DNA from 2 places in the Hydrogenophaga sp. GW101-3F08 genome. Region 1 is predicted to be linked to the other one. Evidence: predicted binding sites of a transcription regulator. Region 1 holds the regulator's gene; the other holds the start of a gene.
What was found. The regulator sigma-54, encoded in region 1, starts transcription at its own class of promoters, with help from an activator protein. The targets are predictions, from matches to a motif close to TGGCANGNAANCTGCTTT.

Region 1 (5,209 bases):
GCATGCGCTGCAGGGCGTCGCCGCCGCGCAGCTCGATGGCGTGGGCCACGCCGGCGCGCTCGGCGTTGCGCTGCGCGAAGTCGACCATGCGGAACGACACGTCGCTGCCGAAGACGATGGGCGCGTGGCCCGCCGGCCACTCGCGCTGCTGGCGCGCGGCATCGTCCCGGATGGCCTGCCACACGTGGGCCTGGAACGGCAGCATCTTTTCAAACGCGAAACGGCGCAGCAGGCCGGGCGGAATGTTCAGTGCAATCTGCGCGGCTTCGATCACCACCGTGCCACTGCCGCAGCAGGGGTCGTAGAGCGGGGGAATGTCGTCGAGCGGCTGGTCGGCGCAGGCGTCCCAGCCGGTGGCGGCGATCATGGCGGCGGCCAGGGTTTCCTTCAGCGGCGCGTCGCCCTTGTCTTCGCGCCAGCCGCGCTTGAACAGCGGCTCACCCGAGGTGTCGATGTAGAGCGTGACGCTGTCGGTGGTGAGGTGGGCGTAGATGCGCACGTCGGGCCAGGTGGTGTCCACGCTGGGGCGCTCGCCGCGCTTGGCACGGAAGCGGTCGCAGATGGCGTCCTTGATCTTGAGCGCGGCAAAGTTGAGCGAGGTCAGCGGGCTGTGCTGCGCGGTGATCTCGACCTTGATGGTCTGCGCCGGGGTGAACCAGATTTCCCAGGCCACGTCGCCCGCGGCGTTGTACAGGTCGTTCTCGTTGCGGTACTCGCCGTGCCAGAGCTGCACCAGCACGCGCTGCGTCAGGCGGCTGTGCAGGTTCAGGCGCATGGCGTCGCGCCACGATGCCCGCACCCCCACGCCGCCACGCGCCTTGAAGGCCAGCGGCTCGTTGGTGATGCGCTGCACCTCGGCGGCGAGGAAGTCCTCGACGCCGGCGGCGCAGGGAAGAAAGAGTTGGAGTTGGTTCACGGCAGGGGGTGTTCAGAGCGCTTTGCGCAGGTTCGCTGGCGCGATGCGCAAGGCCTCACGGTACTTGGCCACGGTGCGGCGCGCGCACTCGATGCCCTGCTCGCGCAGCAGGTCGGAGAGCTGGTTGTCCGACAGCGGCTTGCCCGGCTCTTCGGAGGCGATGAATTGCTTGAGCAGCGCGCGCACCGCAGTGCTCGATGCGTTGCCGCCGGTTTCGGTGCCCAGGCTGGAGCCGAAGAAATACTTCAGTTCGTAGGTGCCGAAGGGCGTGGCCATGTATTTGGCGGTGGTCACGCGGCTGATGGTGGACTCGTGCAGGCCGAGTTCGTCGGCGATCTCGCGCAGCACCAGCGGGCGCATGGCGAGTTCGCCGTGCATGAAGAAGTTGCGCTGGCGCTCGACGATGGCGCTGGAGACGCGCAGGATGGTGTCGAAGCGCTGCTGGATGTTCTTGATGAACCAGCGGGCTTCCTGCAGCCGCTGCTGCATGGCGGCGTGGCCGGCTTCGCCGCCGTTGTCGCGTCCGCCCCGGTTCTGCCGCATGGCATTGGCGTACACGTCGTGCACGCGCAGGCGCGGCATGACCTCGGCGTTGAGCTGGACCTTGAAGCCGCGCCCGGCGCGGGTGACGATGACGTCGGGCACGACCACGTTGCGCTCGACATCGACGAAGCGGCGCCCGGGCTTGGGTTCGAGCCGGGCGATCAAGGCCAGGGCGGCGCGCACGGTGGCGTCGTCCAGGCCACACAGGTTGCACAGGCGCTTGATGTCGCGCTTGGCCATGAGCTCCAGCGGCTGGCTGCAGATGGCCAGCGCGGCCCGCGCCTCGGGGCTGTTGCGCAGCTCCAGGATCTGCAGGCGCAGGCATTCGCCCAGGTCGCGCGCGCCCACACCCGAAGGCTCCATGTGTTGCAGCAGCTGCAGCGCCACGCCCAGGCGCTGTTCGAGCGCTTCGAGTTCCTCCAGGTGCTCCTGCGGATCGACCGGCTTGCCCGGCGGGGCCGAGAGCCGCAACCAGGCGCCAGCCAGCTCGGACAGGCGCTCTTCGAGGTAACCGTCGTCGTTGAGCGACTCGATCAGGAAATACAGCGCGGCGCTGTCCTCGTCGCTCAGGCGCAGGCAGCGGGCCTGGTCGTGCAGGTGGTCCTGCAGGCTGACGGGCACGCGCGCGAGGTCGGCTGCGCTGGCGGTTTCGTCGTCGTCGCCCGACGAGTTGTTGTTGCGCGGCGGCGCGTCGCCGCCCCACTCGCTGTCATCGGGCGCCATCTCGACCGTGCCGTCGCCTTCCCAGCTCTCTTCCATCGGCGCGGCGCCATCGAGCCGGCTCTCCAGCGCCTCGCCCTCACCGCCTTCGCCGCCGTCGACCGGCGACACGGTGGACGACGCAGGCGGCAACGGGCCGTCGAATTCGGCGGCCGGGGCCAGGTCGCTGGCAGCCGCCACCGTGGCTTCGGCGATCTGCTCGCCCGCGCTCACCGGCGCGTCGATCTGCTCCAGACCAAACGCCTCGCGTTCGGCGAGCTCCTCGGTGCGCTCCAGAAACGGGTTCTCGTCGAGCATCTGCTCGACCTCCTGCGCCATCTCCAGCGTGGACAGCTGCAGCAGACGGATCGACTGCTGCAGCTGGGGCGTGAGCGCCAGATGCTGGGAGACGCGCAGCGACAGGCCTTGTTTCATGCGTCAGGCCGGCAAAACGGAGGGACAGCGACCCGGCGCGCGGGTCGCGCAGCGGTGCGGGAGCCGGGTCGGGCCGGCGGGCACGAGACACACAGGGGCCTCATGCATCACATCCTGAAATGCTCGCCGAGGTACACCCGGCGCACTTCGGCGTTCTCCACGATCTCGGCCGTGGTGCCGCTGGCGAGCACCTGTCCGTCGCTGATGATGTAGGCGTGATCGCAGATACCCAGGGTCTCGCGCACGTTGTGGTCGGTGATCAGTACCCCGATGCCACGCGATTTCAGGAAGCCAATGATGTGCTGGATCTCGATCACGGCGATCGGATCGATACCGGCAAACGGTTCGTCCAGCAGAATGAAGCGCGGCCGGGTGGCCAGCGCGCGGGCAATCTCCACCCGGCGCCGCTCCCCGCCGGAGAGCGAGGGCGCGGGCGAGTCGCGCAGATGGTCCACCCGCAGGTCCTTGAGCAGCTCGTCCAACCGGTGCGTGATCTCGGTGGCGGACAGGGGTTTGCCGTCCTCGTCGCGCTGCAACTCCAGCACGGCTCGCACGTTCTGCTCCACCGTGAGCTTGCGAAAGATGGAGGCTTCCTGCGGCAGGTAGCCCAGGCCCAGCCGGGCCCGCCGGTGAATGGGCAGCGCCTCGATGCGCTGCCCGTCCAGCAGGATCTCGCCGCCGTCGGCGCGCAACAGCCCCACGATCATGTAGAACGAGGTGGTCTTGCCCGCGCCGTTGGGGCCCAGCAGACCCACCACCTCACCCTTGTCCACCGTGAGTGAAACGCTCTTGACCACCTTGCGGCTGCCGTAGGCCTTCTGCAGTCCGTGCACCTCCAGTTGACTGCGCACGGCCATGGGAGCGGGCACGCTGCCCAAACCTGCTGCGGTCACTTGTTTTTCTCGTTGAGCTGTTCGCTGGGGCGCAATTTGGCCGGATCGGCCGGCGCTGCGGGCTTCGCGGGCGCCTTCTCTTCGTCGGGGATGGGCGTGAGCATGGCGCGCACCCGGCCCGAGGGATTGGCCGCCGTGCGGTTGCTCTCGCCGCCCTTGACGGTGAAGACCTCGGTGCGGCTGTTGTAGGTGATCTGGTTGCCCAGGCTCTCGTCGTTGATCAGGGTCCCGCGGTAGCGGCGCAGCACGGCGCTGCCGGTGAAAACCACCGTCTCGGCCTGGCTGTTGTATTCGATGTGTTCGCCTTCACCCTCGATCCACTCCTCCAGCGCCTCGCGCTTCTGGCGGAAGAAACCGGGCTTGGCCGCGGAGCCGTACAGGTTGCCGAACTGGTTGCCCTGCGGGTCCTGGCGGACATCCATCTTCGTGCCCCGCATCACGATGGTGCCCTTGGTGACGACCACGTTGCCGGTGAACACGCTGCTCTGTCGGGCGTCGTCGTAGCGCAGCGCATCCGCCTCGATGTTCATCGGCTTGTCCTTGTCGGCCAGCTCTGCGTGAGCAGCGGCGACCAACGTCAGGCCAAGGGCCGCGATGATGAAGCGCGAAAGCAATCTGGGGGCAAAGGTGTTTTGAGGCATGGCTTTTCAGGGGCACAAATCTTGCATTCATTGTAGCGGCGCAAACCCCGCCCGCAGGCACCTCACCGGACTTTGTCGCGGCCCGGAAAACACAAGGCCCGCCAGAGGGCGGGCCTTGGTCGTGCCGGCGCCCGGTTCTTCAGGACTTGCGCGCCTGGGCGATCAGGTTGTCCGCGATCAACAGGGTGCGCGGACCCTGGCCACCGATGTAGAAACGGCCCGCCACACCCAGCGCGGGCGTGCCCTCCACCATATAGGCTTCCTGCAAGGCCGTGGCTTCCCTGGACTGCTGGATCGCCGCGCCGTTGTAGATGGCCGCGAACTTGGCCTTGTCGACACCCTGCTTTTCGATCCAGGCGGCGATCGCCGGAGGCGTGGTCAGGGGCAGGCGCTCCTCGTGCATCGCCTGGAACACCTTGCGGTGCAGCTTGTCCACCAGCCCCATGGCCTCCAGCGTGAAATACAGGCGCTGCATGGGGACAAAGTCCGGGCTGAACGCCACCGGCATGCGCCGCACCGTCACGTGGGCCGGCTTCTTGCCGATCCAGTCGTTGAACACGGGTTCAAAGTTGAAGCAGTGGATGCAGCTGTAGGCGAAGAACTCCACCACTTCGACCTGCCCCGGCGGGCTGACCACCGGCGCGGGCTTGCTCAGGCGCTGGTAGTCGGTGCCTTCTTTGAAACCGATGCGCTGGGCCAGCGCGGGACGCAGGGCCCCAGCGGCACTCAAGGCGCCAGCGCTCAACAGGGTGCGGGAAAAAACTCGGCGTTGCATGAAATCGGACTCCTTGTATGGGCTTGGTTGGGGCCGGCCCTGCGGAAAAAAGTTCCGCGGCACCGCCTCGGCTCAGGCGTTCAGCGCGCTCAACGTTGCACGCGCACCAGCGCAGCGGCCACACCATTGGCTTCGAGCTGCTCGCGCGTGGCGTCGGCCATGGCCTTCTGCGCGAACGGCCCCACGCGCACCCGGTACACCTTCTGCCCGGACTGCTCGCGCTCACTGACCTCGGCGGCCATGCCCAGCATGGCCAGCCTGGCGCGCTGCGCATCGGCCTCGTCGGGGTTTCTGAACGCCCCGGCCT
Region 2 (5,209 bases), on a different contig from region 1:
AGTTCCTGCTGGAGCTCGGCGCCGAGCCGGCCCATGTGCTCGCCACCAACGGTACCGAAACCTGGGCCGCCAAGGTGCAAGCCCTGTTCGATGCCTCGCCCTACGGCGCGGGCTGCAAGGTCTACCCCAAGCGCGATCTGTGGCACCTGCGTTCGCTGCTGTTCACCGAGCCGGTGGACTTCCTGATCGGCAACACCTACGGCAAGTACCTGGAGCGCGACACCAAGACCCCGCTGGTGCGCATGGTGTTCCCGATCTTCGATCGCCACCACTACCACCGTTTCCCCACCTGGGGCTACGAAGGCGGCATGCGCGTGCTGGTCACCCTGCTCGACGAGTTCTTCGAGACGCTGGACGCGAACACCATCGTGGCGGGCAAGACGGACTACAGCTACGACATTATTCGGTGAATGTGCCCCCCCCCCCGCGCCGCGCTGCGCGCGTCACCCCCCAGGGGGCGCCGCTGGCGGCCGGGCAAAGCCCGTTCCGCGGCGGCCTCGGTGTGGAACCCTTCGCGCCGGGTTGCGCTCGTCACTCCTACCCGGAGGGCGATGCCTGCGGCTCGGCAGAGCCGGTTCTGCGGCGGCCTGGGTGGGGCGCGGGGTTACTTCCTATCTTTTCGAGGTGCTTTATGGCCAATGCGACGTTCAGTTCCTCACCTGTGCTTGTGGACTCGACAACCCGTCCGGCGCTGGACGTGGTCCACGTCAAGACCACCTTGGACGGTCGCAAGGTCGAGGTGATCGATGGCTGGGTCTGTCTGGGCGGCGTGCGGGAAACCGACAGCCTGATCCCGCTGGATGAACACCCGAACCGCCAGGCCATCGCGCAGGCGGTGCCCGGGGCCTCGCATGTGGCGGGGCGCCTGCCGCTGACGCTGGCCGAGGCCGCCGTGGCGCAGGGCGCGCTGTCGGCCGCGCAACGCCACTTCGACGCCAGCCCCGCCGGCATCACGCAGCGCATCCGCAAGGCCGTGTGGACCAAGACGGCTGCCGACGGTGTGGAGTGACGCGGCTTCGCTTTCGTACGCCAAAAACCGTTCGCACTGAGCCTGTCGAAGTGCTTGCGCCATCAGAGAAGACCATGATCTATGTGGTGGAAGTGCCCGAACATGCCGCGCCGCGCGCCTGGTTCGCCTACGACGCGGCCGACTTCGCCCGCAAGGTCGCGGCCGGCGACCCGCTGGAACCCTGGGAGATCCACGACCAGCTGACCGCGCGGCGCCTGTTCGAAGACCTCGGCCACGCCGAGGTGGATGCACTGGCGCGCGAGCGCTACCCGGCCATCTGCGCGCTGGGCGACAGCCACGGCTGGGACACCGCTCTGTACCGGGCCGACCACCTGCTCGGCGCCGGCGTGCTGAGCTCCGAGCCCGTGAGCGAGACCGCCGCCCACGAAGCCGCGCTGGCCGCGCGCGGCGGCTTCACCTGCATCTACCACGGCGACCGCGACGCCATCGGCGCGTTTGAAGGCGCCGACCCGCGCATCGCTGGCCAGGCGCACTGGCACGCGCGGCGTGCGCTCTACGAGCAGTTGGTGGCGCTGGAAGTGCTGGCCGACGACAACTGACGCAGCGCTGTCGGGCCGTCTGCGTTTTCCGCCCTGCACCCCCCGACAGCGGGCGCGCATCCGCAAGCATCTCTTCAGCGTTCTCTCGGGCTTGGAGCCCCTCGCCCGATGTCGGAAAACCGCCGTCGCAATCCCTCCAAAACCGCCACAGCAAAAGCGCTTGAACCACCTGGGACGGCAGAACGGGCCTTTACGCGGCGTTTTCCGGCTGGCACCCAAATTGCAACGAGGACCACAACCCACTTCTCTGGAGTCCGCCATGTCTGTATCGCTCAAGGCCAAGATCGCCGAAGTGTTCGAAGAGCCCGGTTGCGACAAGAACCAGGGCAAGAGTGAGAAGGAGCGCAAGAAGGGTTGCACCAAGCAGCTCTCGCCTGGCGCGGCGGCCGGTGGCTGCGCGTTTGACGGCGCCAAGATCGCGCTGCAGCCGGTGGTGGACGTGGCGCACCTGGTGCATGGCCCGATCGCCTGCGAGGGCAACTCGTGGGACAACCGGCACAGCGCGTCGTCGGGCTCGCAGCTCTACCGCAGCGGCTTCACCACCGACATCAGCGAACTCGACGTGATCTACGGTGGCGAGAAGCGTCTGTTCAAGTCCATCCGCGAAATCATTGAAAAGTACGACCCGCCCGCGGTGTTCGTCTACCAGACCTGCGTTACGGCGCTGGTGGGCGACGACATCGAGGCGGTGTGCCAGCGCGCCAGCGCGAAGTTCGGCAAGCCGGTGATCCCGGTCAACGCGCCGGGTTTCGCCGGCCCGAAAAACCTGGGCAACAAGCTGGGGGCCGAAGCGCTGCTTGATTACGTGATCGGCACGCGCGAGCCGGCGTTCACCACGCCGTACGACATCAACATCATTGGCGAATACAACCTGGTGGGTGAACTCTGGCAGGTCAAACCGCTGCTCGACGCTCTGGGCATCCGCATCCTCTCGTGCATCTCGGGCGACGGCCGCTACAACGAGATCGCCAGCGCCCACCGCGCCAAGGTGAACATGATGGTGTGCTCCAAGTCGATGATCAACATCGCGACCAAGATGGAGCAGCGCTGGGGCATTCCGTATTTCGAGGGTTCGTTCTACGGCATCGGCGACATGAGCGAGACCCTGCGCCAGATTGCCCGCCTGCTGGTGAAGCAAGGCGCGCCCGACGATCTGATCGATCGCACCGAGCGCCTGATCGAGGTGGAGGAGGCGCGTGCCTGGAAGCGCATCGCCGGGTACCGGAAGCGCCTGCAGGGCAAGCGCGTGCTGCTGATCACGGGCGGGGTGAAGTCCTGGTCGGTGGTGGCGGCGCTGCAGGAGGGCGGCATGGAGATCGTCGGCACCAGCGTCAAGAAGAGCACCAAGGAAGACAAGGAAAAGATCAAGGAGATCATGGGCGAGGGCGCCGACGCCCACATGATCGACGACATGACGCCGCGCGAGATGTACGCCATGTTGCGCGACGCCAAGGCCGACATCATGTTGTCGGGCGGGCGCTCGCAGTTCGTGGCGCTCAAGGCGCGCATGCCCTGGCTGGACATCAACCAGGAGCGCCACCACCCCTATGGCGGCTACGAGGGCATGGTGGAGCTGGTGGCCGAGATCGACCGCGCCATCTTCAACCCGGTGTGGCAGCAGGTGCGCATCCCCGCGCCCTGGGGCGACGACGGTGAGAGCCTGGGCGCGGTGATGCCCACGGCCTCCACCGATCACCTGAGCGGCATCGCGGCCAAGGCCATGGGTCTCGAACCCGAAGAAATCCCCGTTTGACGCAACCCCTCAGGACAACAGCCATGGCACGCGTCGTCGAATCCAAAAAGGCCTGCACGGTCAACCCGCTGAAGATGAGCCAGCCGCTGGGCGCGAGCTTCGCTTTTCTGGGGCTGGACGCCTGCATGCCGGTGATGCACGGCTCGCAGGGCTGTACCTCGTTTGGCTTGGTGCTGCTGGTGCGGCACTTCAAGGAAGCCATTCCGTTGCAGACCACGGCAATGAACGAGGTCACGTCCATCCTGGGCGGCTACGACAACATCGAAGCGGCGCTGCTCAACATCCGCAAACGCGCCGCGCCCAAGCTCATCGCCATCTGCTCCACGGGCCTGACCGAAACCAAGGGCGACGACGTGGACGGCTACATCGCCACGGTGCGCAAACGCAAGCCCGAGCTGGACGACACCGAGATCGTCTACGTGTCCACGCCCGACTACGTGGGTGCGTTTGAAGACGGCTTCAAACACGCCATCACGGCCATCGTGAAAACGCTGGTCAAGCCGCTGCCGGTGGTGGCCGACCAGATCACGCTGCTGCCGGGCAGCCACCTTTCGCCGGGCGACATCGACGAACTGCGCGAGATCGTCCAGGCCTTTGGCCTGAACCCCGTCGTGCTGCCCGACATCTCGGGTTCGCTGGACGGCCACATTCCGCCCGACTGGCGCGGCACCACGCTGGGCGGCACCACGCTGGAAGACATCCGCCGCGCCGGCGCTTCGGCCTTCACCATCGGCGTGGGCGAGCAGACCCGCGAAGGCGCCGAGGCCCTGCAGGCCATCGCCGGCACGCCGCTGGAGATCTTCGAGCGGCTCAGCGGCCTGGAGGTGAACGACCGCCTGCTGCAGCGCCTCTCGAAACTCTCGGGCAAGCCGGTTCCGGCCCGGTACCGCCGCCAGCGCAGCCAGTTGCTCGACGCCATGCTCGACGGCCATTTCTACACCGGGGGCGTGAAGGTGGCCATTGGCGCCGAGCCCGATCTGCTGCTGGCCGTGGGCGGCCTGCTGCACGAGATGGGCGCCGAGCTGCGCTGCTGCGTGAGCACCACCAAGTCGGCCGCGCACGCGCTGCTGCCGGCTCAGGAGGTGTTGCTGGGCGACCTGGAAGACCTGGAGGCGGGCGCGGCCGATTGCGATCTGCTGATCACCCACTCCCACGGCCGCCAGGCCGCCGAGCGCCTGGACAAGCCGTTCCTGCGCATCGGCTTTCCGGTGTTCGACCGCATCGGCAACGCCCACCGTGTGCAGGTGGGTTACCGCGGCACCATGAACCTGATCTTCGAGATCGCCAACCTGATGATCGGGCGCATCGCGCACCACCACGCGGGCGACTGGCCCCTCACGCCCGAGGCCCGGCGCGCGGCGACCCACGTCGCCACCAGCGCCGAAGCCCCGGACACCACCACGCTGGCCTCGGCCAGTGCCTGAATTCCAAGGAGAAACGTCATGAAAATCGCCTTCGCCACCCAGGACAAGGTGCACGTGGATGCGCACTTTGGCTGGGCCAAGAGCATCGTGGTGTACGAGGTCACCCCCGAAGGGCAGCAGTTCGTCGAGAGCTTCGAGTTTGGCGACAAGCTCGAAGAAGACGGCGACGAGGACAAGCTCGCGCCCAAGCTCGAAGCCATCCACGACGTGGCCATCCTGTACGTGGCGGCCATCGGCGGCTCGGGCGCGGCGCGCGTCGTGGCTATGAAGATCCACCCCATCAAGGTGCCGCAGCCCGAACCCATCGCCACCATCCTGGACAAGCTGCAGACGGTGCTGCAGGGCACGCCGCCGCCCTGGCTGCGCAAGGCCATGGCCAAGGCCGGCGAGCGCGTGCACGACTTTGAAGACGACGAGGTGACCCCATGACCGCCAGCGCCAGCATCGACACCCCCAGCGACGC

Region 2: the regulator sigma-54 is predicted to act here: its motif matches at 1,779-1,796, upstream of nifE (nitrogenase iron-molybdenum cofactor biosynthesis protein NifE).

What each region holds. Positions count from the first base shown of each region.
Region 1 is NZ_JBWKZP010000003.1:402,067-407,275, forward strand. It holds gene AC07YZ_RS11330 (THUMP domain-containing class I SAM-dependent RNA methyltransferase) at 1-916, opposite strand, end outside; gene rpoN (RNA polymerase factor sigma-54) at 929-2,593, opposite strand; gene lptB (LPS export ABC transporter ATP-binding protein) at 2,701-3,450, opposite strand; gene lptA (lipopolysaccharide transport periplasmic protein LptA) at 3,483-4,127, opposite strand; gene AC07YZ_RS11350 (thiol:disulfide interchange protein DsbA/DsbL) at 4,267-4,902, opposite strand; gene AC07YZ_RS11355 (SPOR domain-containing protein) at 4,992-5,209, opposite strand, start outside.
Region 2 is NZ_JBWKZP010000015.1:35,561-40,769, reverse strand. It holds gene nifK (nitrogenase molybdenum-iron protein subunit beta) at 1-410, shown strand, start outside; gene AC07YZ_RS24585 (hypothetical protein) at 668-1,009, shown strand; gene AC07YZ_RS24580 (hypothetical protein) at 1,060-1,569, shown strand; gene nifE (nitrogenase iron-molybdenum cofactor biosynthesis protein NifE) at 1,829-3,322, shown strand; gene nifN (nitrogenase iron-molybdenum cofactor biosynthesis protein NifN) at 3,346-4,746, shown strand; gene nifX (nitrogen fixation protein NifX) at 4,765-5,175, shown strand; gene AC07YZ_RS24560 (NifX-associated nitrogen fixation protein) at 5,172-5,209, shown strand, end outside.